2 regions of the Geobacillus sp. WSUCF-018B genome follow, and region 1 is predicted to be linked to the other one. Evidence: riboswitches for the same ligand, from Rfam matches in the RefSeq annotation. Region 1 holds a riboswitch; the other holds the start of a gene.
The links. A riboswitch is a leader RNA that binds a small molecule or an ion and turns the genes downstream of it on or off. The one in region 1 is predicted to bind thiamine pyrophosphate.

Region 1 (15,545 bases):
TTGTTGTTGCTGCCGTCATTATGGTTGGGACAATGAAAAAAAGAAAGTCCGCCAAAGAGCCGCAACCGAAAGCCGCCAATGAATAATTGGCGGCTTTTGTGGCTGGGCAATCACCAAGCGGATGGCTATTTCCATTTCAGCAGCAGAAATTGCAGCAGCCATCCAATGGAGAGCCCGGGGATGACAGATAAGATCGGCAGCCAAATCGGTCCAAAAAACACGCCGCCGATCGTCACGTGCGACGAGTACATCAAGCCGATCGTCACAAAGTAGGCGGAGACGACAAACGGCAAAAACGAGTACGGCGTTTGCCCGCCGCCAGCGTCTTTAAACGCATCCCACATGGCAAAAAAGTATAAACATGGATAAAACATCAGCCATCCGATGTCGATGATGCGGGCCGCCTCATCTGTACGTCCTAAAAAGCTGAGGCGGATGGCTTCGTTGAAGTGAGATTGGGTATTAATCACAAATTCCAACGCAATAAACAAAATTCCTTTTATATACTTTTTGTTCAACAGTTGCCCGAAGCCAGGCAAAGCAATGCTCCATAACAATGCTTCGATCGCCTTCACTTTCTCGAACCCTTTACTGAAATAGTAGTTGATCGTTGTTTTGTCCATTGCGCCGTCAGATGGAGCTGGGGACAATCGATGGGTGCTTCATGGTCAGTTGCTGGTTAAGCCGATGGGTGCAATTACATTTTTTGCGCCAAAGACTTGTTTTATACTTTTTTGCAATAGGAATGCAGGAAAACTTTCCCATAGAACCAAACGATATGTTAGCTGAAGATAAAAAATACTTTAAATTTTTTAGAATAATGAATATAATAGTTACGTAAAGGATTTTGACAAATAAATAAAGGGGGAAGCCGTGTGAAGGGACTAAAATCGATCTTGTTATGGGGGCTCATTTCCGTCCTCGGGGCCGCCGCGTTTGCCATTTTGGCTTTAAGCCGCGGTGAGTCGGTCAACGCCATGTGGCTGATCGTCGCCGCCGTCTGCACGTATGCGGTCGCCTATCGTTTTTACAGCCGGTTTATCGCCCGCAAAGTGTTCGGTCTTGATGATAACCGGAAAACGCCGGCTGAAGTGTTTAACGACGGGAAAGACTATGTCCCGACGAACAAATGGGTGCTATTTGGCCATCACTTTGCCGCTATTGCGGGTGCGGGACCGCTTGTCGGACCGATTTTGGCCGCGCAGATGGGCTATCTGCCTGGGACGCTTTGGATTGTGATCGGCGTTGTGCTCGGCGGAGCGGTGCAAGACTTTGTCATTTTGTTTGCTTCGATGCGCCGCAACGGGAAATCGCTTGGCGAAATGATCAAGGAAGAAATGGGACCGGTGACGGGCTTTATCGCAGCGCTTGGCATTTTGGGCATTATGATTATTTTATTGGCCGTATTGGCGCTCGTTGTTGTGAAAGCGCTTGTCGGAAGCCCGTGGGGGATGTTTACGATCGCCGCGACGATTCCGATTGCGATTTTGATGGGCATTTACATGCGCTTCATTCGCCCGGGGCGTGTTGCCGAGGCATCGCTTGGGGGATTTGTGCTGTTGATTTTGTCGATTGTGGCCGGTCAGTACGTCGCAGAGCATCCGACGCTTTCGGCGATGTTTACGCTCAAAGGGGAAACGATCGCGATCTTAATGATCATTTACGGATTTGTCGCTTCGGCGCTGCCGGTATGGCTGCTGCTTGCGCCGCGCGACTATTTGAGCACATTCTTGAAAATCGGCACCATCGTCGGATTGGCGCTTGGCATTTTCGTTGTGATGCCGGATTTGCAAATGCCGGCAGTGACGAAATTTATCGACGGTACAGGACCGGTCTTCGCCGGCAATTTGTTCCCGTTCTTGTTCATCACGATTGCCTGCGGCGCAGTGTCCGGGTTCCACGCGCTCGTTTCATCCGGCACGACGCCGAAGATGATTGAGCTTGAAAGCCATGCGCGGCCGATCGGCTACGGTGCGATGTTGATGGAGTCGTTCGTCGCGGTTATGGCGATGGTGGCGGCTTGCGTCTTGACGCCAGGGGCGTATTTTGCCATCAACAGCCCGGCGGCAGTGATCGGCACGGATGTCGTTCAGGCGGCCAAAGTCGTGTCGTCGTGGGGATTTACGATCACCCCTGACATGCTGACGGAGCTGGCGAAGGACGTCGGCGAGCAAACGGTGTTGTCGCGCACGGGCGGGGCGCCGACGTTGGCGATCGGGATGGCGCACATTTTATCGAGCGCCATCGGCGGCAAGGCGCTCATGGCGTTCTGGTATCACTTTGCCATCCTGTTCGAAGCGCTGTTCATCTTGACGACGATTGACGCTGGCACGCGCGTCGGCCGCTTTATGATCCAAGATATTATGGGGACGTTCTACAAGCCGCTTGGCAAAACGGATTCGCTTGCCTCGAACTTGATCGCCACGACCCTTTGTGTGTTGGCGTGGGGTTACTTCCTGTACCAAGGCGTCGTCGATCCGCTTGGGGGCATCAACACCCTATGGCCGCTGTTTGGCATCGCCAACCAAATGTTGGCGGGCATCGCCTTGTTGTTTGCGACGACCATTCTATTTAAAATGGGCAAAAAGGCTTATGTTTGGGTGACGCTCGTGCCGACGACATGGCTTTTGGTCGTCACGCTGACGGCGGGGTATCAAAAGCTGTTCCATGAAAACGTTAAAATTGGTTTCTTGTCGCATGCGAAAATGTTCCAAGACAGCTTGAGCCAAGGCAAAATTTTGGCGCCGGCCACGAATGAGGCGCAAATGCGGCAAATTATTATGAACGACTACATTGATGCGACATTGTGTGCGATTTTCATGCTCGTTGTGATTGCGATGTTGATCTCGGCGTTGAACATCTGGATCAAAGTGCTGCAAAACAAACATGTGCCGCTCAAAGAAGCGCCGTACGTGCCGCGCGATGGAGAAGGAGCGAAGCATTATGCCTAAATGGCTGCAAACTGTGTTGGCCTATCGCCGGCAGTTTCTTGACTTGCTTGTCGGCGTGCCGAGTTATGAAAAATATGTCGAGCATATGAAAACCCATCATCCGGGTGAGCCGATCAAGTCGCGGAAAGAGTTTTTCTGCGAGGCGCAAGAGGCGCGCTACAATGCCAAGGGCGGCAAAGTGTCGCGTTGCTGCTAGCGGCTGGAAAGGAAGGAGGGGGGCCCCTTCTTCCTTTTTTCAACGTCTGCATCGAAACGCTGTCCATTCCAGCCTAGGCTTGGCTATGAACATGTGGGAAAAGGGCTGCCGATTGAAGCCGATCATTTGCAAGGGTATTTGCTGGAGCTGGCGAAACAGTATGACATCCACGCCCCGATGCTTGAAACCGTCTATCATAACTTGAAAATTTACGAAGCGGGCCGCACCGCTAATGAACGTTGATTATCGTTCGAATCGGCCGTTTGCCAGCATGTCGATCGTCTGGCAAACGGCTGTTGTTTTACGGGCGGCAATTGAAAACAACAGCCTAAAAATATTCGTCAATCATTTTTTCGCTAGTCTTGAAAAAGAGAGTTGTATATTGCCGTCATGTAGTGTACAGTGGATAGTGAAAACGTGTGCACAAAGGGGGAGGCAGCCTTGAAAAAAACATGGTGGAAAGAGGGCGTCGCCTATCAAATTTATCCGCGCAGCTTTATGGATGCCAACGGCGACGGCATCGGCGATCTTCGCGGCATCATCGAAAAGCTGGATTATTTGGTGGAGCTTGGAGTCGACATCGTTTGGATTTGTCCAATTTACCGGTCGCCGAACGCCGATAACGGATATGACATCAGCGATTATTATGCCATTATGGATGAGTTTGGAACGATGGATGACTTCGATGAATTGCTTGCCCAAGCCCATCGGCGCGGGTTGAAAGTCATTTTGGATTTGGTCATCAACCATACGAGTGATGAGCATCCGTGGTTTATCGAATCGCGGTCATCGCGCGACAATCCGAAGCGCGACTGGTACATTTGGCGCGACGGCAAAGACGGGCGCGAACCGAACAACTGGGAAAGCATTTTCGGCGGCTCGGCATGGCAGTATGACGAGCGGACGGGTCAATATTATCTGCATATTTTTGATGTCAAACAGCCCGACTTGAACTGGGAAAACAGTGAGGTGCGCCAGGCGCTTTATGAGATGGTCAACTGGTGGCTGGATAAAGGTATCGACGGCTTTCGCATCGACGCGATCTCCCACATTAAGAAAAAGCCGGGTCTTCCCGATTTGCCAAACCCGAAGGGGCTGAAGTATGTACCGTCGTTTGCCGGGCATATGAACCAGCCTGGCATTATGGAATATTTAAGAGAGTTGAAAGAGCAAACGTTTGCGCGATATGACATTATGACGGTCGGCGAGGCGAACGGAGTAACGGTTGATGAGGCCGAACAATGGGTCGGGGAAGAAAACGGCGTGTTCAATATGATTTTTCAGTTTGAGCATCTAGGGCTATGGGAAAGGCGTGCGGATGGTTCCATCGATGTCCGCCGCCTAAAGCGGACGTTGACGAAATGGCAAAAAGGGCTTGAAAACCGCGGGTGGAATGCGTTGTTTTTGGAAAACCACGATTTGCCCCGCTCCGTTTCGACGTGGGGCAATGACCGCGACTATTGGGCGGAAAGCGCCAAGGCGCTCGGCGCGCTCTACTTTTTCATGCAAGGGACGCCGTTCATTTATCAGGGGCAAGAGATCGGGATGACGAACGTGCGGTTCGATGACATCCGTGATTATCGTGATGTGTCCGCTCTTCGCCTGTATGAACTCGAACGGGCGAAGGGGCGGACCCATGAGGAAGCGATGACGATCATTTGGCAAACCGGGCGCGACAACTCGCGCACCCCGATGCAATGGTCTGGTGCCCCAAACGCTGGATTCACGACAGGTACGCCATGGATCAAGGTGAACGAAAACTATCGTACGATCAATGTCGAGGCCGAGCGGCGCGACCCGAACTCGGTATGGTCGTTTTATCGACAAATGATTCAGCTTCGGAAAGCGAACGAGCTGTTTGTTTACGGAACGTACGATCTGCTTTTGGAAAACCACCCATCCATTTACGCGTACACAAGAACGCTCGGACGTGATCGCGCGCTTGTAGTCGTCAACTTGTCGGACCGCCCGTCACTTTACCGCTATGACGGCTTCCGCCTTCAGTCAAGCGATTTGGCGCTCTCGAACTACCCGGTCCGTCCGCATAAAAATGCGACGCGTTTTAAGCTGAAACCGTACGAGGCGCGCGTATACATCTGGAAAGAATAAGAAGGAATTTGCCTTTCTGTGTGGAATGAATACGGAAGGGAGATGATCAACATGGGGACGGTCGATCCGATTCGCTACCCGATCGGAACGTTTCAAGCGCCGCAGCAGTTTGAGGCTGGGAAGGTGCAAGAGTGGATTGCTGCCATCCGCGGGCTGCCGAACGACTTAAGGGCCGCTGTTTCCGGCTTGAATGATGAGCAGCTCAACACGCCGTACCGCGACGGCGGCTGGACGGTGGCCCAAGTCGTCCACCATTTGGCCGATGCAAGCATGAACGCGTTTTTGCGCACGAAATGGGGAGTGACGGAAGACGACCCAACGGTGAAGCCGTTTGCGGAAAGCGAATGGGCGAAAACGGCAGATGCCCGCTCGCTGCCCATTGAACCGTCGCTTTTATTGCTTGACGGACTGCATGCACGGTGGACGACGCTGCTCGAGTCGATGACAGAAGCCGATTTTCATCGCCTCATCCAACCGGAAGGAGCGTTGCGGCCGATGCCGCTGTACGTATTGACCGCGCTGTATGCATGGCATGGCAGGCATCATACGGCGCAAATTGTGTCATTGCGGAAACGGAAAGGATGGTAAAAAGCCGCCGATTGGCGGCTTTTTTTACTCGATCGGCCGCACCGCTTGGGGCGGCCGATATATAGGCTCGCTCCGGAGAAAAGCCGCCTTTGCGCGGCTTTTTTCAAAAAACGTGCTGGACAAACATTTTTGTTAAACGAAAGCATACAGTTATGCTATACTGACAAATATTAAGGGACACGAAATACATATCGTACAAGGGGGATCGGTATGAATGCGCAACAAAGGCAAGTTGTTGCGGAACAGAAAGAAAAAATTTGGACGCGCAATTTTATTTTGATTTGCTTGGCCAACTTTTTCATTTTTCTTGGATTTCAAATGACGCTGCCGACACTGCCGCTGTTTGTCGAACACTTAGGCGGCAACGACCAGCTCATCGGCCTTGTCGTCGGGATTTTCACTTTTTCCGCACTTCTCGTCCGTCCGTTTGCCGGCCATGCGCTTGAGACGCGGGGACGGCGGTTTGTCTTTTTGCTTGGGCTGCTCATTTTTGTCGTTTCGGTCGGTTCGTACAGTGTCATCACCAGCATGCTTCTTCTCTTTTTGATGCGCGTCGTCCAAGGAATTGGCTGGGGGTTTTCGACAACGGCGTCCGGCACAGTGGCGACGGACATCATTCCGGCCAGCCGCCGCGGGGAGGGAATGGGTTATTACGGATTGTCAGGAAACATCGCCCTCGCTTTCGGTCCGTCGCTTGGGCTTGTGCTTGCCGCTATGATTCCGTTTAGCCATTTGTTTCTGATTTGCGCTCTGCTTGGCGTTGCTTCCGTATTGTTTGCGGCGGCCATCACCTATAAAAAAGTGGAGGGAAGGCCGCGCTATGAGACGAACAAGTGGGACCTTTACGAAAAAACGGCGCTCGTTCCGTCCGTGCTTCTCTTCTTTTTAACGGTGACGTTCGGCGGCATTGCTTCGTTTTTGCCGCTGTATACGGCGCAAAAAGGGATCGGCGGTTTGCAGCTGTATTTTTTGCTTTATGCGCTCGCCCTGATGGTGACGCGCACGTTCGCCGGCCAGCTGTATGACCGGAAAGGACATCGGGCTGTCTTTCTCCCAGGTGCGGGGCTCATTTTGCTTGCGATGCTGCTGCTCGCCTGGCTGCCGGGGGAATGGGCGCTGCTTTTGGCGGCAGTATTGTATGGCTTCGGTTTTGGCATGGTGCAGCCAGGGCTGCAGGCGTGGTCGGTTGAGCGGGCCCCTGTTCATCGGAAAGGAATGGCGAATGCAACGTTTTTCTCCTTTTTTGATTTAGGCGTTGGCATCGGGGCGATGGTGTTTGGCCAAATCAGCCACTGGTTCGGCTATCCGAGCATTTATGTAGCCGCCGCCGGTTCGGTGCTTGTTTCCATGCTCGTTTACTTGAGCGTGCTGCGCAAAGAACAACCTCTTCATCCGCGGCAAGAAAGAAACGCTTAAGGTTTGTCCTTAAGCGTTTTTCTTTAGCGCCGCGAGTGCACTTCGTAGATGGCAAATTTTAAATAGTCGCCTTCATCGGCGGCAAGCAGTTTCGGGTGGTCATAGCCGGCGCCGTTCCAGTACACTTGGCGGAGCACTTTTTTGGCGTCAAACGCCGCATCGGCGATCATCTCTTGGAACATGTGCGGGCGAACATGGTACGAACAGCTCGACGTGACGAAAAAGCCGCCGTCTTTGACGAGTTTTAACCCGTTCAAATTGATGTCTTTATAGCCGCGCAGCGCTTTTGGCACCGCGTGGGCCGATTTGGCGAACGCCGGCGGGTCGATGATGACGACATCCCACTGTTTGCCGGCTCGCACCGCTTCGCGCAAGTAATCGAATGCGTTGGCGACGACAAATTCTACATTTGTGAATCCGTTTAAGGCCGCATTTCGTTTTGCCGTCTCAATTGCATGCTCGGAAATGTCGACGGCGGTGGCATGCTTCGCTCCGTACAGGCAGGCGTTCAGCATAAATGAGCCGGTATGGGTGAAACAATCAAGCACCGTCGTCTCCGGGCCGATGAGCGGGCGGAGGGCGGCGCGGTTTTGCCGCTGGTCGAAGAAAAAGCCGGTTTTTTGCCCGTTTTCAATGTCGACAATGTATTTCACGCCGTTCTCCTCGATTTCCATCTCCGTCTCCGCTTCCCCGTACCAAAACCCTTTTTCCTGTTTGAGACCCTCAAGCTCCCGCACGGACACATCGTTGCGCAAATAAATGGCCCTTGGAGCGAACACGTCAAGCAAGCCGCGCAAAATCCACTCTTTGTGCACTTCCATCCCGAGCGCCAAAATTTGCACCACAAGCACGTCCTCATATTTATCGACGATGAGCCCCGGCAGAAAATCGGCCTCGCCGTAGACGGCGCGGCATGAACGGACGCCCGGGAGCATCCGTTCGCGATACGCCCAGGCGCGGCGGATGCGGTCGATGAAAAAGCGCTCATCGAGCTCGTCATCCGGGTTTTGCGTCAACACCCGGACGATGATTTGCGAGGCTGGATTGATGTAGCCTTTCGCCAACCAGTACCCTTGATGGTTATAGACATCGACAAAATCTCCCGGTGTGATGTCACCCTCGATACGGTCGACTTCGCTCTGAAAAATCCACGGATGGCCTTGTTCGAGCCGTTTTTTTCGCTGCCGCTTCAAGATCACTTTCGCCATCAGTTCCAACTCCCATCCGGTAATCAATCGTTGCGCTTTTATCATAGCGAATTGCGGAGCGCGGCGCAATGACAGCCGGAAAAAAAGGTTGACAACCGATGCGGCCGTGATATGATAAATGTAAAGAAAATTTCATCACGATCAGACATCCACTAGGGGGGCCTGTAAACAGGCTGAGATCAAAGTGTGACTTTGAGACCCTTAGCACCTGATCTGGGTAATGCCAGCGTAGGGAAGTGGAGGAGCTGCAGGCCGGCTTTGGCCGCATTGGAAAATCTGTATGCTCGCGCCGCTTTCTTTACGCGAATCGGTAAAGAAGGCGGCGCTTTTATTTTGGAAAAAGGGGGAATACGAATGTCGTTTGCAAGGCGCGTGCGCCAAGCGGCCGATCCGATCTGGCAGGCGAGTTTCCGCCATCCGTTTGTTCAGGAGCTTGGCCAAGGGACGCTTGCGCGCGAGAAGTTTCGCTATTACGTGATGCAAGATGCCTATTATTTGCGCCATTTTGCCCGTGTGCAGGCGATCGGGGCGGCGAAATCGCCGGATTTGGCGACGACGGCCCGGTTGGCGCACCATGCCCAAAGCACATGCGAAGCGGAATTGTCGCTTCATGAAACGTTTGCCGGACTGCTTGGCATCACCGAAGAGGAACGGGCTGCGTTCATGCCGGCGCCGACGGCTTACGCGTATACATCGCATATGTACCGGGCGGCGTATGAAGGGCATTTGGGCGATGTCATTGCCGCGATTTTGCCGTGCTATTGGCTGTATTACGAAATCGGTGAGCGGCTGAAAACGTGCCGGCCGAACGATCCGATTTATGAAAAGTGGATCAGTACATACAGCTCCGATTGGTTTCGCTCGCTTGTTGAGGAGCAGATCGACCGGCTTGACGCCATTGCCGTTGCCGTGACTGAGGAGGATCGGCGCCGGATGGAACAGCATTTTTTGATCAGCAGCGACTATGAGTATCAGTTTTGGGAGATGGCGTACCGACTGGAGCGGTGGCCATCGGCCGAGCTCGTGAAGAGCCGGTGAAACGGCGACAACACGAAAGGAAGAGTTTTCATGGGAACAACATCGAAAGGGTTGAAACTGGCCGATATTTTAACGACGATTGTGATTGCCGTTGTGTTCGGCGTCATTTACAAAGTGTGGGGGCCGTTGTATGAAGTGGTGAAAGTATTCGGGTTTCATGCCGATCAACTGATTTATGGCATGTGGTTTATCGCGTCGTCGCTTGCGTATTTGCTGATCCGCAAACCGGGGGTGGCGCTGCTTGCCGAGATCGCGGCTTCATCGGGCGAGTTGGTGATGGGGTCGCAGTGGGGGCTTGAGGTGTTGATTTATGGGGTTGTACAAGGGCTGTTTGCCGAGCTTGTCTTTGCGGCGTTCCGCTATCGGCGGTTTGACGTGTTTGTCGTGTCGCTCAGCGCCGTCGGCGCGACGGTCGGTTCGCTGATCATGGACTTTTACAAAGGATATATCGAGGCGCTCGCCCCGTGGAACATGGCGCTCTTTTTGCTGGCGCGTTTTGTCGGCGCCGTTCTTATCTCCGGCGTGTTCGCCGTTTCGCTGGCCAAGGCGCTTGAGAAAACCGGGGTGACGCAAATGTGGCGGCCGGCTTCCAAAGAGGACTATGATGCGCTGAACCGGTAAGGGGAATGACCGATGAAGCAAGCCATTGTCATCGAACAGCTGCGCCTGAAGTTTCCCGGGCATAGCGACTTATTGTTCCGCGATTTGTCGCTGTCCGTTGCTGCCGGGGAGAAAGTGCTTCTCCTCGGCCCGTCTGGATGCGGCAAGTCGACGCTTTTGCAAGTGATGGCCGGCATCATTCCCCACTCGATCGACGTGCCGATGAAAGCCGGGCGCCTTGAGCGGCCGGAACGATGGGGATATGTGTTTCAAGATCCGGATACGCAGTTTTGCATGCCGTATGCCGATGAGGAAATCGCGTTTGCCCTCGAAAATCGAAGTGTGCCGCGCCGCGAGATGCCCGCCCGCATCCGCTTGCTGTTGGACCAAGTCGGGTTGGCGATCGAACCGCACACCGACATTCATACGCTTTCCGGTGGGATGAAGCAGCGGTTGGCGCTCGCTTCTGTTCTTGCGCTTGAGCCGGATGTTTTGTTTTTGGATGAGCCGACGGCTTTGCTCGATGAGGAAGGGACGAAAGCCGTATGGCAGGCGGTGCGGGATGTGAGCCGGGACAAAACGGTCGTCATCGTCGAGCATAAAATCAGCCATGTTCTTGACTTCGTCGACCGGATTGTGTTGCTTGGCAGCGACGGGTGCATCATCGCCGATGGAGGAGCGAGGGAAGTATTTTCCCGATATAAGGACGTCATGACGGCGGAAGGCATTTGGCACCCGGACGTTTGGGAGGAATGCGGACCGATCGTGCGCCGGGAGGAAAGGCAGGAAGGCGAGGAGCTGATCCGCCTTCACCGTTTCCGCGGCTTTCGCGGCCGGGAGGTGAAAATCAGCGTACCGGAGGCGGTTGTGCGGGCGGGAGAATGGATCGCCGTCACCGGCCGAAACGGCGCGGGCAAAAGCACGCTTTTGCATGGGTTGATGCAACTGATTCGCACCGAAGGCGAATATACATTGTTCGGGGAGGATATCGAGCTCCGGCAGCCGCTTTACCGCCATATCGCGTTCGTGTTTCAAAATCCCGAATTTCAATTTGTCACCCATACTGTGCGCGATGAACTGGCGTATTCGCTGCGGCTTGAGGGGCGGCCTGAAGAGGAAATCAATGAGACGGTCACCCGCCTGCTCAGCGCGTTTGGCCTTGACGGAAAGGAAGAAGTGCATCCGTACCAGCTGTCAGTCGGGCAAAAACGGCGGTTGAGCGTGGCTGCTTCGATCGTCGCCGGCCAACGCCTCTTTTTGCTTGATGAGCCGACATTTGGACAGGATGCGAAAAACACGTTTGCGTTGTTGGCGATGTTGGAGTCATACCGCAGGCAAGGGGCGGCGATCATCATGGTCACCCACGACGAACAAATTGTCCGTCGTTTTGCGACGAGACGATGGGTGGTGGAAGACGGAGCGCTTGTTCGCGATGAGCGCCTCGCTGCTGTGGAGCCTGTATTGGCTGAAGGAGGAACATGGCGATGAACTGGGACATTCAGCGCCGTGAGACATGGCTTTATGAAGCGAACCCGAGTTTGAAGCTCATTGTGCTCGTCATGCTCTTTTTTGCGGTGTTGTTCATTCATAACCCGAACGTGCTCATCAATTTGTCGCTCGCCCTGTTCGTTTTGTTTTGCTTCGGCACCGGGTATCCAGCAAAGCTGCTTGTTTGGCTGTTTTTGCCGTTTTTCCTGATCTTTGTTTCCACTGCTTCATCGATGATGATGTTTGGCGAAGGGACGACAACGTGGTTTCGCTGGGGGCTCATCCACGTAACAGCGGAAAGCTTTTGGCGCGGCATGCATCTCGGATTTCGCGCCTTGGCGCTCGGGCTGTTAGGCTTGATTTTTTCCTTGACGACTCGGCCGGTGCAGCTGTTTTATTCGCTCATGCAGCAATTGAAGCTGAAACCGAAGTATGCGTACAGTTTTTTGGCGGCGGTCCGCCTGCTGCCGATCATGATTGAGGAGTTTCAAACGGTCCGGTATGCGCTGAGAGTGCGCGGCGTGCCAAACCGCGGCGGCCTTGGCAAAGTGAAGCGTTATGCCATCCCACTTTTGGCACAAAGCATCCGCCGCGCCCAGCGCATCGCCGTGGCGATGGAGGCGAAACAATTTTCCAACAGCGGCCAGCGTACGTTTTATTATGAAATCAAGTTTGGCAAATGCGATATTTGGTTTGTCGTCTTGACCGTTGCGTTGTTGGTTGCCGCTTATTATGCGGGCGTCCATTACCCGTATATTTCAGTCCATGATGTACGGTAGGCAGAAAGAAAGGGATTGTGATGGGGGCTCTTCACTTCATTTCCACCGGGCGGCAAACAGCCGACGAATTCGCGGCCATTTGTGCGCGTATCCATCCGTATGCGGATGCCATTCACATTCGCGAGAAAGAAAAAACGGCGCGCGAAGTGGCCGAGTTTGTCGCCGCGCTGCTTTACGCCGGGGTGCCGCCGCAAAAAATCATCGTCAATGACCGGGTTGATGTCGCCGCTGTCTACGGTGTCAAAGGTGTGCAGCTTGCTTATCACAGCCTGCCGGTGCGCGCCGTCCGCCGTTCGTTTCCGGACTTGACGGTTGGTTGCTCGGTGCACGGGTCGGAGGAGGCGAAACAGGCCGAACAGGATGGCGCTCACTTTTGTTTGTATGGCCATATTTTTCCGACGGACAGCAAGCCCGGTTTGCCGCCGCGCGGTCTGGACTCGCTTGCGGAAATCGCGGCCGCCGTGTCCATTCCAGTCATCGCCATTGGCGGCATTCACGCCGGCAACGCCTGCCGGGTGATGGAGGCCGGTGCCGCGGGAGTGGCGGTGTTATCGGCTGTCTTTTTAGCGCCTGATCCGGTTGTGGAAGCAAGACGTTTGGCGCAAATCGTGAGAGGGGAGAGGAAAAATGGGGGCACATTATGATGTCGTCGTTGTCGGCGGCGGGGTGATTGGGGCGGCCATCGGTTTTGAGCTCGCCAAGCGGCGGCATCGCGTCGCCATTTTTGAAAAAGGAACGATGGGAAGCGGGGCGTCAAGCGCGGCGGCCGGTATGCTGGGGGCGCAATCCGAGTTTTCGACGTCAAGCCCGCTTGTGCCGCTTGCCTTGCAAAGCCGAGCTCTCATGCCGGCCTTGGCTGAAGAGCTGAGGGAGAGGACCGGCATCGATATCGGCCTTGTCGAAAAAGGATTGATCAAACTAGCGACAACGGAAGAGGAAGCAGACGATCTCTATCGCCATTATACATTTTGGCGGGGCATAGGCGAACCGGTGCAGTGGCTCACGAAAGGGGAGGCGCTTGAAATGGAGCCGCGTCTTGCGGCGGAAGCGCTTGCCGGCGCGATGTACATCCCTGGCGATGGGCAAGTGAGCGCTCCGGATTTGGCCGCCGCTCTTGCCTATGCCGCCGCCTCCGCCGGCGCTTGTCTGTACGAGTATACGGAAGTGTTCGACATCCGTTCCGACAGCAGTGGGCATGTGTTAGACACAACAGGCGGGACGTTTGCCGCCGAGGCGGTCGTCATCGCTTCCGGCGCTTGGGCGGCGCGGCTCGGCGCGCGGGTCGGGCTTTCGCTTTCCGTTTATCCGGTCAAAGGAGAATGCGTCATGGTGCGCGCCCCGGTTCCGTTGTTGCAAACGACTGTATTTGCGAAAAACGGCTGCTACATCGTTCCGAAATCAGGAAACCGGCTGCTCATCGGAGCGACGTCCACGCCCGGCACGTTCGATCGACGTGTATCGGCCGGTGGGGTGATGAACTTGCTTCACCGCGCCGCCCATCTTGTTCCGGACATCGAACAGGCGGAATGGGTGGCATCATGGAGCGGCATTCGGCCGCAGACCGAAGACGGCTTGCCTTATCTAGGCGAGCATCCGGAGCGGCGCGGGATATTTGTCGCTGCCGGACATTACCGGAACGGCATTTTGCTCAGCCCATTGACCGGTCTGCTTGTCGCCGACTTAGTGGAGCGGAAAGAGACGGCGTTTGATCTTGCGCCATTTTCGTTGACACGCCATATCGGAAAGGTGGGGGTGGAATGACGTTAGTGATTAACGGGGAGACGGTCGCCGTGCCCGACGAGGTGAAAACGGTGGGCGATTTGCTTGCCCATTTCCGGCTTGAGAACAAGCTTTGCATCGTCGAAGTCAATGTCCGCATCATCCAAAAACATGAGTATGGGACGACGGTGCTATGCGATGGTGATCGCGTGGAAATCGTTCATTTTGTAGGAGGCGGTTGATGATGTTGAAAATTGGCCCATATGAATTTTCTTCGCGGCTGTTGCTCGGCACGGGCAAATATCCGAGCTTGGACGTGCAAAAAGAAGCGGTGGAAGCATCAGGGGCGGAAATTTTAACGTTCGCCGTCCGGCGGATGAACATCTTTTCCCCGGAGCAGCCGAACTTTTTAGAGCAGCTCGATTTAAGCAAATATAAGCTTTTGCCGAACACCGCCGGGGCGAAAACGGCCGAAGAAGCGGTGCGCATCGCCCGACTCGCCAAGGCATCCGGATTGTGTGATATGATAAAAGTAGAAGTGATCGGCTGCGACAAAACGCTTCTTCCCGACCCGGTTGAGACGTTAAAAGCAGCGGAAATGCTGCTTGAGGAAGGGTTTATCGTCTTGCCGTACACATCCGATGATGTCGTGCTGGCGAAGCGGCTAGAGGAGCTTGGCTGCCATGCGATCATGCCGGGGGCATCGCCGATCGGGTCTGGGCAAGGCATCCTTAACCCGCTCAATTTGAGCTTTATCATTGAGCAGGCGAACGTGCCGGTGATCGTCGATGCCGGCATCGGCGGGCCGGCCGATGCGGCGCTGGCGATGGAGCTTGGCGCGGATGGGGTGCTCTTGAACACCGCTGTTTCCGGCGCGGCCGATCCAGTGAAAATGGCAAAAGCGATGAAGCTGGCGGTGGAAGCGGGACGGCTCGGTTATGAAGCCGGGCGCATCCCGAAAAAACGATACGCGTCAGCAAGCAGCCCAACGGAAGGAATGAGTGTTGTTTGAATGAACGGTATTCCCGGCAGCAACTATTTGCACCGATTGGCGAGGAAGGGCAAAAGAAAATACGGGGAAAGCATGTCGTGTTAGTCGGCGCCGGAGCGCTCGGCACAGGCAACGCCGAAGCGCTCGTTCGCGCCGGCATCGGCAAATTGACAATCATTGACCGCGATTATGTCGAATGGAGCAATTTGCAACGCCAGCAACTGTACAGCGAAGCGGATGCGAAAGAGCGGCTGCCGAAGGCGATCGCCGCCAAACGGCGCCTTGAACAAATCAACAGCGAGGTTGAGATCGAGGCCATTGTCGGCGACGCCGGCCCAGAAGAATTGGAAACGATCGCCCTCAAGCAACGCCCTGACTTATGGATCGATGCGACAGATAATTTTGATACGCGCCTTGTCCTCAATGACGTTGCCTACAAGTACAACATTCCGTGGATTTATG
Region 2 (13,095 bases), on a different contig from region 1:
CCCCCCGTCCGATACGCTCGCCTGGCTTCCTGACGCGCTGCTAGGCAAATGCCGCCTTGTCCGTTGCGCCGCCTGTCACCGCGGCCTGGCTCATTCGCTGGCCTGCGGGTTGCGCCGAGCGATGGAGGAAAGAGCGGACGCCGCTGCTGTCTTATTGGCCGACCAGCCGTTCGTCACATCCGACACGATCAATGCGCTGGCCGGCCTTTATCGACGCCATCGTCCCGATTACGCCGCCTTCTCCTGCTCCGGTGTGCCGATGCCCCCAGTTATTTTTGGAAGCCCAATGTTTCCCGCTCTCTTGGCGCTGGACGGCGATGCCGGTGGGCGCACGCTCTTTCGCGATCCCCACTGGCATGGCCTTTTGTACGAAGGTGATGCGTCAACCGGTATTGACATCGACACAAAAGACGATTATGAACGCGCCACCATCTATCGAGAAGAAAAGGAGGGACGCCCCCATGGCCATCGGTAAAAGCATCATCCGCAAAGAAGCGTGGGATAAAGTGACCGGCCGGGCGAAGTATACGAACGATTTCAAAGAACAAGGAATGCTTCACGCTGCCTTGGTGACAAGCCCATACGCCCATGCGCGCATCCTCTCGCTGGATGCACGCCGCGCGCTCGCCGTCCACGGCGTCCATGCTGTTGTGACCGGCGAGGGGCTGCCGCTTACCGGTGAAGACATGCGCGATCGTCCGCCGATCGCCGTCGACAAAGTGCGCTACTATGGCGAAGTCGTCGCCGTCGTCGTAGCCGATACGCTCGCGCAAGCCGAACAAGCGGCCCGCCTCGTCCGCGTCGTTTACGAACCGCTTCCAGCCGTCGGCTCGCCGCGCGAGGCGTTGAAAGAAGGCGCTCCATTATTGCATGAACATCTCGACCGCTATGAAAAAAACAAAACGACTCATCCTGAGCCAGGGACAAACGTCGCCCACCGGACGAAAATCCGAAAAGGCAACATTGAACAAGGGTTTGCGGAAAGCGACGTCATCGTCGAAACAAGCGTATCGTTCGCCCCTTCCGATCATATCGCGATGGAAACACGCTGCGCCACGGCAGAAATTTGGCCGGACGGCATGATCCATATCTCTGCCTCTTCGCAGTCGCCGTTTATGATCAAAAAACTGCTCCATACGTACTTTGGCGAAGAAACCGGCAAAGTCATCGTCCATACGCCGCTTGTCGGCGGCGCCTACGGAGGAAAAGCGCCCGTCCAGCTTGAGTTGCTTGCCTACCTTGCCTCCAAAGCGGTCGGCGGCCGAAAAGTGAGCGTCTGGAACAACCGGGAATGCGACATGGTCACCTCCCCCGTTCATATCGGGTTGGAGGCAACCGTCAAAATCGGCGCGACAAAAGAGGGCTTGTTCAAGGCCATGGAAATCTTATTTCTATTTGACGGCGGGGCTTATTCCGACAAGGCGATCGATGTCAGCCGCGCCGCAGCCGTCGATTGCACCGGCCCATACCATGTCGAAAACGTCTTTTGTGATTCTTTGTGCGTCTATACGAATCGCCCGTACGCGACACCGTTTCGCAGTTTTGGCCATTGCGAGCAGGCATTTGCCGTCGAACGGGCCATTGATGAGTTGGCGAAGACGCTTCAACTTGACCCATGGGAGGTGCGGCGCAAAAACGCCATTCGCCCGGGCCACACGACGCCCACACAAGTGCGGCTCACGAAAAGCAACGTCGGCAACATGCCAGCCTGCCTTGACCGCCTGCGCGAGCTGATGCGCTGGGACGAATGGCAGTGCGTTGAGCTTGACGCCTATACCGTACGGGCCAAAGGCATCAGCGGCGGCTGGAAAACATCGACGATCGACACAGATGCTAGCTCGGGCGTCATCTTAACGTTCAACTCCGACGGCAGCGTCAACGTCATCTCCGGCGTCGTCGAAATCGGCACGGGCACGAAAACAGTGCTTGCGCAAATCATCGCCGCCCAGCTGCTTGAAGATATGCTTCGTGAGCTCGGAGACGGAGAAACCGTCTAAACAGGAGGTGAGCATGCGGACATGGAGGAAACGACAAAGCGGGAGCTTGTGCTGCACGTTAATAGAGAACGAAGATCGATCGTCACTCGCCAAGCCGAAACGCTGCTGTTTGTTTTGCGCGATGGGCTGGGGCTGACCGGAGCCAAGCCAGGCTGTTTGAACGGCGACTGCGGCGCCTGCACCGTCTTAGTCGACGGCACGCCGATCAAATCATGCATGATGCTGGCTATCGAAACGGTCGGCAAAGAAATCACCACGATCGAAGGGCTTGATGATGCCCCCATCCAGCACGCCTTCGTCCGCCACTTCGCCTTTCAGTGCGGCTATTGCACTCCTGGATTCATTATGAACGCCCACGCACTCATCGAGCGGCATCCGGGCGCGGATCGAGCTTGTCGCTTTTCTCTTTCTCGTCTGGCACAAACACGAACCGTCGGCGACGAAAACAGTCTGACCAACGACAAGGCCAAAACAGCACAACTTGACGCAAGCTGGAAGACCCGCTGGCTGGCATGGATCAGCGCCCGTTTTCACCTGAAAACGGGCGCTTCTTTATCGGCAGCCTGTTCGGGTTTCGCGCGGCTTCCCATCGGCTGCCTGTTCATTCGCTCCCTCTCCTTTTAGCAAGGGCGAATCGTTTGTTTCTCGCTAATCACGACCCCGCGCCTTTTCATTTCCTCAATATACACCTCTCCTGGCACGGCTTGCTCCGGCGGATAGACGCCGCGCTTTGTGATCACCCCGCGGCCGATGAGCTGGGCGACAGCGGAAATGGTGTAGGCCGTCGTGCGCGCCATCGCCGTCACCTTATTTTCGCGGTCATTAAACGTGACGGTCTCGTATTCCAATACCGTTTCCTTCCCGCCTTTTCGGCCGCCGACGATGACCCGAAGCAACACCACATCATCTTTCCCTTTCAAATCAAGCAGCGGCTTCAGGACGGAAAGCAGCACATCGCGCGGTTTGACTTTGCATCCATTGACCTCCACTTCCACATCGTGGCGCGTCAAGTTCAAATCGACGAGCAGCTTAAATTTTTCTGCATGGCCGCGGTAGCGGATCGTTTTGTACTCGAGCCGCTTCAAGTTCGGAAACGAGCGCGAGAGCGTCGACGTCCCGCCTGAGGTGTGAAACGCTTCAAGCGGCCCGAACCGGTCGAAATAAATCGGCTCGACTTCCGAAAGCGACGGCACTTCCTGCTTTTGGCCGTCGCGGATAATGAGAGACGGATCGGTGTAATGGTCAAGCAGCCCCTCGAGCGAAAACACATGGTTGTACTCGAGCGGCGGCTCAGGGCGGACGGGGATGCCGCCAACATACAGCAAGATGGATTCCACCTCATCGAGTTGACTCGCCCCATAGCCGGATAAAATGTTGATCATCCCCGGCGCGACGCCAAGATCCGGAATGATCGTCACCCCAGCGGCTTGGGCTTGTTCATGCAGCTCAAGCACCCGGTCGGTGATATGGCCGATATGGCCGCCTAAATCGACAGAATGGACGCCAGCTGCAATAGCTGTTTTCGCCACCGTTTCATTGAAGCGGTAAAACAAGGCATTGACGACGACATCATGCCCTTGCATGGCCGCTGCCAGTTGTTGCGGATCGCCGGCATCCACCCGCACAGCGGCAAGCTTTTCGGAATGAAGCTGCCGCACCGTCTGCTCCACTTTAGCCAAATCGACATCCGCCAGCGTCACCGCCTCAACATCTTGGCTTTGTACTAAATCGCGCGCCGCTTCTTTGCCCATCAGCCCCGCTCCAAGCACGAGCACTTTCATCGTTCTCTCCCCCTCTGTCACCGATTGTTTGCCATACGCTTACATGACAGCCGCTTTTTTCACATCGTTGCCGCGGCCGCCGCTTCGATTCACGATATAGGTTCCACGTTGATCTTCGCTTCTCTTTTGCCGGCCATGTTGCAAGCGACAGCCCGATTCAATCATCGGTATCGATTTGCGCCCGTTGCAGCTTGCCGCTGAAATCGACATAAATGCTCCGCCATTCGGTGAAGACGTCAAGCGCAGCGACGCCGGAGTCGCGGTGGCCGTTGCCCGTCCCTTTCGTGCCGCCAAACGGCAAATGAATTTCCGCCCCTGTCGTGCCGGCGTTGACATACACGATGCCGGTGTCCAAATCGCGCATCGCTCGGAATACATTGTTGACATCGCGGGTGAAAATGGCGCTTGACAGCCCATAATCGACGCTGTTGTTGACGGCGATCGCTTCGTCCAAACTGCGGACGGACATGATCGATACAACCGGGCCGAAAATTTCTTCGCGGGCGATGCGCATATTCGGCGTGACATCGGTGAAAATCGTCGGCGCGTAATAAAAGCCGCGCGCATAGTCGCCCTCGCGCAGTCGATGACCGCCAATCAGCAATTTCGCCCCTTCTTCTACACCAATGCGCACGTAGCGGTCGATTTTTTGCAGCGCCTCTTCATGGATGACGGGTCCGACTTTGACCGTTTCATCCAACCCGTTGCCGATTTTCAATGTTTTCACGGCTTCAAGCAGACGCCGCTCAAGCTCCTGTTTCACCCGCTCATGGACGATGACCCGGCTGCACGCCGTGCACCGCTGGCCTGATGTGCCGAACGCACTCCAGATGATGCCGTCAACCGCCAATGTCAAATCCGCATCATCCATCACAATGACGGCGTTTTTTCCTCCCATTTCAAGCGACACCTTTTTCAACAGCCGTCCGCATTTTTCCGCAATCATCCGCCCGACTTCATTCGATCCGGTAAATGAGATGACCTTGACATCCGGATGCTCGACGAGCGCATTGCCGACTGTCGGTCCGTCACCGTGGACCACATGAAACACTCCCGGAGGCAAGCCCGCTTCTTCAAAAATGCGAGCTAATTCCTGCGCCATGATCGGTGTCTCGGGCGCGGGCTTCCATACGACCGCATTGCCGGCCACAATCGCGGGGAACGACTTCCACGTTGCGATGGCAATCGGAAAGTTCCAAGGAGTGATGATGCCGACAACCCCCACCGGCACGCGGACGCTCATCGCAAACTTGTCTTTCAGTTCAGACGGCGTCGTATCGCCGAACAACCGCCGCCCTTCCCCCGCCATGTAAAACGCCATATCAATGCCTTCCTGCACTTCGCCGCGCGCTTCCTCGATCACCTTGCCCATTTCCATCGTCAACAGCCGGGCCAACTGTTCTTTCCGCTCCTTTAGCAGCATCCCAACTTTATACAAGATTTCCGCGCGTTTCGGCGCCGGCACGAGGGCCCACTGTTTTTGCGCTTCTTTGGCTGCCTGAACCGCTTCATCGATATCGTTTGGCCCGGACATCGCCACCTCGGCAATCGTTTCCCCCGTCGCCGGATTGATCACCGGCGCAAATTGCCCGGTGCTTGGCTCCTTCCATTCTCCATTGATATAGTTTTGGATTTTCACTGTATACTCCCCCCATTTTTCTAGATGATTTATTGAGATAATTTATACATTGAACGCCGAGCGATGATCGTCAGGACTTCCTCTTGGCCCGCAAGTCTTGGATCGTTGCCGCCACCGAAATGTGGTTCGGATCGGTCAACACTTCAATCACCGTCGGCTTCTTGGCTTCAAGCGCCAACAGAAGCGCTTCCGTGAACTGTTGTTCCGTCTGCACTTGGAATCCGCAGCTGTTCAAGCATTCTGCCAAACGGGCAAACGACACGCGGCCTAAATCGGTGCCGATGACCCGCCCCGGAAACTGCAATTCTTGATGCATGCGGATGGTGCCGTACATATGATTGTTAAACACAATGCTAATGATCGGAATATCGTATCGAGCGGCCGTTTCCAACTCCTGCACCGTCATCATAAAGCCGCCATCCCCGGATAAAGAAACGACGGTCCGGTCGGGAAAGGCCAGTTTCGCGCCAATGGCAGCCGGCATGCCATATCCCATCGCTCCTGACGTCGGGCCGATGTACGTGTGCCCATCCCCAAACGGGAAAAAAGCATGGAGCCAACCGGCGAAATTCCCCGCATCGTTCGTAATGACCGCATTTTTTGGCAAATGGCGCGCCAAACTTGCCATCACAGCTTCATAGAGATTGCGATGTTCCACCGGCAGCCTGGCTGTTTGTTCGTACCGTTTCCTCCGTTCAGCCGCCCATTCTTGCCAAGACGGCCGCACCGCGAGATCGAGCAAACGGGACAGCACTTCCTGACAGTCAGCCCAAACCGCGAGATCCGGTGCATACACTTTTCCGAATCCATCGCTGTCAATATCGATGTGAATCAGCGTCTGCGTTGGAGATAGCAAACGGTAATCTTGCGTCGTCACTTCCGACAGCCGCGTCCCCAACGCCATCACCACATCGGCCTGCTCAGCCGTTTCCATGACCTCTTTCGGCGTCCCTAGGCCTAGGTGTCCGACATAGCACGGATGGTTGTGGGGAAACACATCATGCCTCCGGAACGCCGCCATGACCGGAAGTGCATACTTTTCCGCCCATAAGCGCAGCAACTGCTCCGCTCCCGACCATTTGACGCCGCCGCCAGCAATCACGAGCGGCCGTTTGGCGCGCTTCAGAATCTCTTCAATGTGCTGTATATCTTCTTGCCTTGGGGCCGGCTTCGGCACATCGGTCTCGGCTATCACTGCTTCCGCTATCGTTTTGGAAAAGACATCTTCTGGCAGTGAAACGACGACGGGGCCGGGCCGCCCTGTTTTCGCGGTGCGAAACGCCCTTTGCACCAGCTCTGGCACCCGCTCGGCTTCGCGAATTTCGACCGCCCATTTGGCGATCGGACGAAAAAACGCTTCCATATCGACTTCCTGAAATCCTTCACGCCCTAGGAAGCGGCTGTTCACTTGCCCCAAAAACACGACCATCGGAGTGGAATCTTGCCTGGCGGTATGGACGCCAATCGCCAAATTCGCTCCGCCAACCGCCCTTGTAGCCAGCACGACGCCGCACTTTTGCGACGCTTTCGCATACCCTTCCGCCATAAAGGAAGCACCCCCTTCATGGCGGGCGGAGATGAACTCGATGGATGGCTCATCATAGATGGCATCAAGGAGGGGCAAATAACTTTCCCCCGGCACACCAAACACATAACGGATTTGTTCCTGTTTGAAACATTCGACGATGGCTTGAGCCACCGTGATGTGACGCATCGTTCTCTTCATCGCGCCGATTCCTCCCAATCCACTTGCTTCCATCGTTCAACGGCTTGCTCTAGACGCTCGAGCGGCGCTGACAGCGATACGCGGACATATCCTTCCCCTGCGGGTCCAAACGCTGTTCCCGGTGTGACGATGACTCCCGCTTCTTCGAGCAGTTTGGCGGCAAATCGTTCGGATGAGTATCCGTCATAGACCGGGATCCACAAGAAAAAGGTCGCTTTCGGCCGCTGCACGTCGATGCCCAGTTCTCGGAGTTTCTCGACCATCCTATTCATGCGTTGTTCATAAATGCGGCTATTTTCTCGAATAAACGTCTGTCCGTTCATCAAAGCGGCCACCGCCGCCTTCTGGATCGGAATAAACTGGCACGTATCCGTGTTGCTCTTGATCACCGAAAGCGCTCGAATCATGTCCCGGTTTCCGACCACGTATCCGATGCGGCAGCCGGCCATGTTATAGCTTTTGGACAACGATCCAAATTCCACCGCCACTTCCTTTGCCCCGTCCACCTGCAAAATGCTCGGCGCTTGAAAACCGGCAAACGTCACGAACGAGTAGGCCGCATCATGAGCAATGAACATCCGGTGCCGACGGGCAAGTGAAACGGCTTCGGCCAATACATCCAAATCGACAGCGGCGGCCGTCGGATTGCTCGGATAATTGAGAAACATGATTTTCGCTTGGTCATAAACGGACGAGGGAAGCGCATCAAACCGAGGAATATAACCATGTTGCGCATCGAGCGGCAGCGATCGGCTCTGGCCGCGGGCAAAATGGACGGCCGTCCGGTAGACAGGATAGCCTGGATCAGGCACTAAGGCGAGCTCGCCGGGATTGAGAACGGCTTGCAGCAAATGGACGATTCCTTCTTTCGAGCCGATTAACGCCAACACCTCGGTCTCCGGATCGAGCTTGACGCCATATTCCCGTTCATAAAAACGCGCGACCGCTTCCCGATACTCCCTACAGCCGCCATACGGCGAATACGTATAGTGTTCTGGCGCATCGAGCGCTTCTTTCAACGCTTCGATGATAAAGGAAGGGGGCGGCAAATCGGGGGCGCCGATCCCTAAATCAATGACATCGACCCCGAGCTTTAGCAGTTCTTCTTTTTTCTTTTGAAATCGGGAGAACAAATATGGCGGCATCGTCTGCACAATATCGGAAAATGTGTTCAATCCCATCCCTCCTCATGGCCCTTCGTTTCAGTTTATGCGCACGCCCATCCCCCTCATGCCCGTCTCACGTTCCAGAAGCAGCCTATCATACCAATGGCTTGCGCACATCAAGACATCATCAAAATCTTTTTTCTCGAAAAGCGGTCGATGCAGGAGAAGGGGTTATTTTTTTTCACTAAGCTGCTAGAAAAACGCGATCCACCTTCTGAAACCCGGCCCTTTCGCCATAAAAAAAAGCGGCCGGCATCATCCACGGTTCGATGACGCAACTGGCCGCTGTCTATGGAAGCGAAGCGCCGGCGAAGGCGCCGCGATAGACTGCGCAGTTTTCCCCTCATGATCATTCTATGATTCAAAATTTGCACCTTATGCCATTATCATAATCCATCTGAAACGATTTGTAAATATATTTTTTAAAAATTATATATTTTTAAAATAATAAGGAACCGCACCAATTTGCAGAACAAACAAGAGGGGCGATGAACGTTCGCCCCCCTCCGCTGCTTCGATCAGCACCGAGCGTTTTCCAGCTCATGCTTTTTCCGTTGATCGAACTTCCATATCCTCTCCACCATGCCGAGCATCGCAGCCCGCTTCTTGTCATTGATACAGCGACGACCCTTGCCGAATAAATTGTTGCGCTTTTTCTTTCATCCCCTCCTCTTTGATTTTCCGTTGCAGTTCATGTGAAATGTTCATGGAACAAAATTTCGGCCCGCACATCGAACAAAAATGGGCCGTTTTCGCCGCCTCAGCCGGCAATGTTTCATCATGATACTCGCGGGCCCGTTCCGGATCGAGGGATAAATTGAACTGATCGTTCCAACGAAATTCAAAGCGCGCTTTCGAGAGCGCGTCGTCACGCTGCTGAGCGGCTGGATGCCCTTTTGCCAGATCAGCCGCATGGGCGGCGATTTTATAGGCCACGACCCCGGCGCGTACGTCCTCTTTATTCGGCAGCCCTAAATGTTCTTTGGGCGTTACGTAACAAAGCATCGCCGTTCCATAAGCGCCAATGATGGCGGCGCCAATCGCTGACGTAATATGGTCATACCCGGGCGCGATGTCGGTGACAAGCGGCCCTAACGTATAAAACGGCGCTCCATGACAAATTTCCTGTTCCCGCTCGACATTTTCGCGAATTTTATGCATCGGAATGTGCCCCGGCCCTTCGATCATCACCTGCACATCATGCTTCCAGGCGATTTTCGTCAGCTCGCCAAGCGTTTCCAGTTCCGCAAACTGCGCCTCATCGTTCGCATCGGCGATGGAGCCGGGGCGCAAGCCGTCGCCAAGGGAGATCGCGACATCGTATTGTTTCAAAATCTCGCAGATTTCTTCAAAATGCGTATACAAAAAGTTTTCTTCATGATGGGCCAAACACCATTGGGCGATGATCGAGCCGCCGCGCGAGACGATGCCGGTCGTCCGGTTGGCGGTGAGCGGAATGTAATGAAGCCGCACACCGGCGTGGATCGTCATGTAGTCGACTCCTTGCTCCGCCTGCTCGATGAGCGTCTCGCGGTACACGTCCCATGTCAGCTTCTCCGGCACCCCTCCTACCTTTTCGAGCGCCTGATAAATCGGCACCGTTCCCACGGGGACCGGCGAATTGCGGATGATGTACTCGCGCGTTTCATGAATGTGTTTGCCGGTCGACAAATCCATGACCGTATCGGCGCCCCAACGCACCGCCCAAAGCAGCTTTTCCACTTCATCTTCAATCGAGGATGAAACGGCCGAGTTGCCGATATTGGCATTAATTTTCACATGGAAACGACGGCCGATGATCATCGGCTCACTCTCGGGGTGATTAATGTTCGCCGGAATGATCGCCCGTCCGGCCGCTACTTCCTGGCGAACGATTTCGGGGTCGATTCGTTCACGGATGGCGACGAACTCCATCTCTGGTGTGATGATTCCCCGTTTGGCGTAATGCATTTGTGTCACTGTTTTTCCGGGCTTTGCCCTCAATGGACGGCGCACGAACGGCAGCGGGCGGACGCCGGCGGTCGCTGATGGCTTCACTTCTTCGACATCGCCGCGCTCAACAATCCAGTTGCGTCGAAGAGGCGGCAATCCTTTTTCGACGTCCGGCTCAAAATGAGGATCGGTGTATGGACCGGTTGTGTCATAGACGCGCACCGGCTCGTTTTCCACCGTTCCTTGCGGCGTTTTCGTCGGCGACAACACGATCTCTCTCATCGGCACGCGCACATCCTTGCGCGATCCTTCAATGTACACCTTGCGGCTAGCTGGAAATGACATGAACGAGCGGATGTTTTCCATGCGGCTTTCCTCCTTTGAAATGGTGGTTGAGACCTGCAGCCGCACCAGCAAAAGAGAGGCAAAGACGGGGGATATTTACGCAAAAACGGGTTCCGCAAAACGAACGGAACCCGATCAAGGCAAAAAGGCCAAATGAACAGCCTGTGCGTCCATCTGTTCCCGCTGCCTGCTTCCCTACGCTGGCATGACCCAGATCAGGTTCAAAGGGTCAAAGAACTTCATCGCGTTCTTTTCTCAGCCCGGCTCCCGGACTCCCCTAGCAGATGAGCGTATAACAATGATGACTGACTTTTTTATTTTATCAGGCAATTGGCAAAGATGCAAACCATTTTATTCCAAACGTTGACTCCCACACGTCGTTTGAAAGCCCCTCTTTCTCGAAGAAAGCGTCCTTTTCCTCACTCACACAGAAAATTTCTTCAGCATTGCCCGCATCTCGTCCGCCATCTGACCGAGCGATGTCGACGAAGAGGCGATTTCCTCGACGGAAGCCATTTGTTCCTGGGTCGCTGCCGATACGTTGGCCGCACCAGACGCTGACTGTTCGACAATATTGGTCATCTGTTGGAGTGCGTCGTTCACTTGACGAGCATGCTCCGTCATTTGCTCGATGGCGGATGAGACTTGTCCAATTTGTTGACTCACTTGGCCGACCTCCTCGCGGATATGGGCAAATGATTGGCCGCATGCCGCCGCAACGTTCAATCCTTTCGCTACTTCGGAGATCACCTGTTCGGCAGACGAAACTGCCCGCTTCGTTTCTTCTTGAATGTAACCGATCAGCTCGGAAATTTGTTGCGCGGAGCGCGCTGATTGTTCTGCTAGCTTGCGCACTTCATCCGCGACAACCGCAAACCCTTTCCCTTGCTCGCCGGCGCGCGCTGCTTCGATCGCGGCATTGAGCGCCAACAAATTCGTCTGCGACGCAATGCCGGTGATCGCTTCCGTAATCTGTCCAATCTCATTCGAGCGCTCCCCGAGCCTTTGAACGACCTGGCCAAGCGCTTGAACGTGGTCGTAAATGAACTGCATTTGCTCGGACATTTGTCCGATGGACTGCTTGCCGTCCTCTGCTTTCGCCGATGTTTTCTCAGCCCGGTGCGCCACTTCTTTCGTATGGCAAGCGACGTCGCTCAATGTTTGGGAAATATCATGCACGGACGCGGCGGTGGTGCGGACAGCATCGGCCTGCTCCTCCGCACTTGCCGCAAGCGTTTCCATCGTTGTCGCAATTTGCTCTGTCGCTTTCGTCGTCTGCTCAGCGACAGCGGCAAGCTGCTGAGAATATTGCGCTACTTCTTCGGCATGATGTTGGATTTGCCCCATCACACTTTGCCAAGCGTCTGCCATATCGTTTAACGACGCCGCAATCGGCCGCAGCTGCTGCACGCGATCAAGCGGTATGCGCACCGTCAAATCTCCGCCTGTCATCTTGCCTAAATGTTCGTTAATAACGGCAATCGGGGCAACAAACCGTCGATAGTTGAGCGTTGCCGAAACGAAGCCGAGCATCGCGCCAAACAGCACCGTAGCAACAAGCGTCCACCAAAATGCCGCCCCGCGAATGCCATTGGCCAGGCATATCGCAAGGCCGATCGCCGCCGTGCCGGGAATGACAACGAACATCGTGCGAATGATATAAACGCTTAACGACAATCCATTCTCCTCCCTCTAGAAATGTTGATCTATCAAGGCTTTTCGGCCTCTCAGGGGTGTCCAAAAAATATTTTTCGACAAAATCCCTTACATCCTCCTTTTTTCTATCATCAAAAAACTTTATACTACTACTATAGCATTGACATATTCGTCAACGTGCATTGGTTTTCCTTCTTTGCGCCCAACCGGACATCCTTTATATGACAGGAGTTCATCAAAAACCCGTGGTGCTAGATAAAATCGAGTAAGCATAAAAATAGCCCTTGCTTGTGGATCTCCTGTAGAATGAAAGTGTTATCCAACATTCGAAAGGAGAATCCCCATGCAAGAGCACTTTCATTTTACTACAGATCAAGCAAAGATTCAAAAACAATATGCAGTCATTTTCTTTTTTGTTTCTGCCCAGCTGTCACAAATTCAATTCTATCTTCAACGTCGCAATCGTCATTTGGTGAAACAAGAAGATACGGTGATCATTGCTATTCATCTTTTAGGAAAGCTGCTTGGCTTCTCTTCCGAACGTGCATGGCATTGCTTTGTCACCGGAAATTTGTTCACAAACGGGCAGTTTCTCGAACGTTCCCGATACAATCGCCGTTGCCGGGCGCTGCGCTGGGCGATGAAATGGATCCGCCATGAACTGGCGAAACGCGGCCAACATCATGCCTATGCCGTGGTCGATAGCTTGCCGCTCCCGTTGTGCCATGCTGCGAGAATGCATCGTGTCAAACGGTTTCAAGGGATCGCCGACATCGGGTATTGCGCTTCAAAAAAGCAATGGTACTACGGGTTGAAACTGCACCTTCAAGTGACCGATCAAGGTTTGCCAATG

Region 2: another riboswitch for thiamine pyrophosphate. It lies ahead of thiC (phosphomethylpyrimidine synthase ThiC); the one in region 1 lies ahead of tenA (thiaminase II).

What each region holds. Positions count from the first base shown of each region.
Region 1 covers NZ_PIJF01000013.1:14,211-29,755, reverse strand. Annotated here, with positions in the region: gene CV944_RS05835 (TerC family protein) at 1-86, shown strand, start outside; gene CV944_RS05830 (hypothetical protein) at 126-575, opposite strand; gene CV944_RS05825 (carbon starvation CstA family protein) at 876-2,951, shown strand; gene CV944_RS05820 (YbdD/YjiX family protein) at 2,944-3,147, shown strand; partial or broken gene CV944_RS17575 (ketopantoate reductase C-terminal domain-containing protein) at 3,247-3,390, shown strand; gene CV944_RS05810 (glycoside hydrolase family 13 protein) at 3,589-5,256, shown strand; gene CV944_RS05805 (YfiT family bacillithiol transferase) at 5,308-5,844, shown strand; gene CV944_RS05800 (MFS transporter) at 6,055-7,260, shown strand; gene CV944_RS05795 (class I SAM-dependent rRNA methyltransferase) at 7,284-8,468, opposite strand; TPP riboswitch at 8,613-8,720, shown strand; gene tenA (thiaminase II) at 8,823-9,506, shown strand; gene CV944_RS05785 (ECF transporter S component) at 9,537-10,127, shown strand; gene CV944_RS05780 (ABC transporter ATP-binding protein) at 10,140-11,594, shown strand; gene CV944_RS05775 (energy-coupling factor transporter transmembrane component T family protein) at 11,591-12,373, shown strand; gene tenI (thiazole tautomerase TenI) at 12,394-13,017, shown strand; gene thiO (glycine oxidase ThiO) at 13,001-14,134, shown strand; gene thiS (sulfur carrier protein ThiS) at 14,131-14,334, shown strand; gene CV944_RS05755 (thiazole synthase) at 14,337-15,104, shown strand; gene CV944_RS05750 (thiazole biosynthesis adenylyltransferase ThiF) at 15,101-15,545, shown strand, end outside.
Region 2 covers NZ_PIJF01000022.1:30,135-43,229, forward strand. Annotated here, with positions in the region: partial or broken gene CV944_RS08515 (NTP transferase domain-containing protein) at 1-475, shown strand, start outside; partial or broken gene CV944_RS08520 (xanthine dehydrogenase family protein molybdopterin-binding subunit) at 462-1,964, shown strand; partial or broken gene CV944_RS08525 ((2Fe-2S)-binding protein) at 2,019-2,390, shown strand; gene CV944_RS08530 (saccharopine dehydrogenase family protein) at 2,618-3,778, opposite strand; gene CV944_RS08535 (aldehyde dehydrogenase family protein) at 3,936-5,417, opposite strand; gene CV944_RS08540 (thiamine pyrophosphate-binding protein) at 5,488-7,143, opposite strand; gene CV944_RS08545 (aminotransferase class I/II-fold pyridoxal phosphate-dependent enzyme) at 7,140-8,318, opposite strand; gene thiC (phosphomethylpyrimidine synthase ThiC) at 8,919-10,607, opposite strand; gene CV944_RS17280 (hypothetical protein) at 10,585-10,743, shown strand; TPP riboswitch at 10,762-10,875, opposite strand; gene CV944_RS08555 (methyl-accepting chemotaxis protein) at 11,010-12,263, opposite strand; gene CV944_RS08560 (IS982 family transposase) at 12,586-13,095, shown strand, end outside.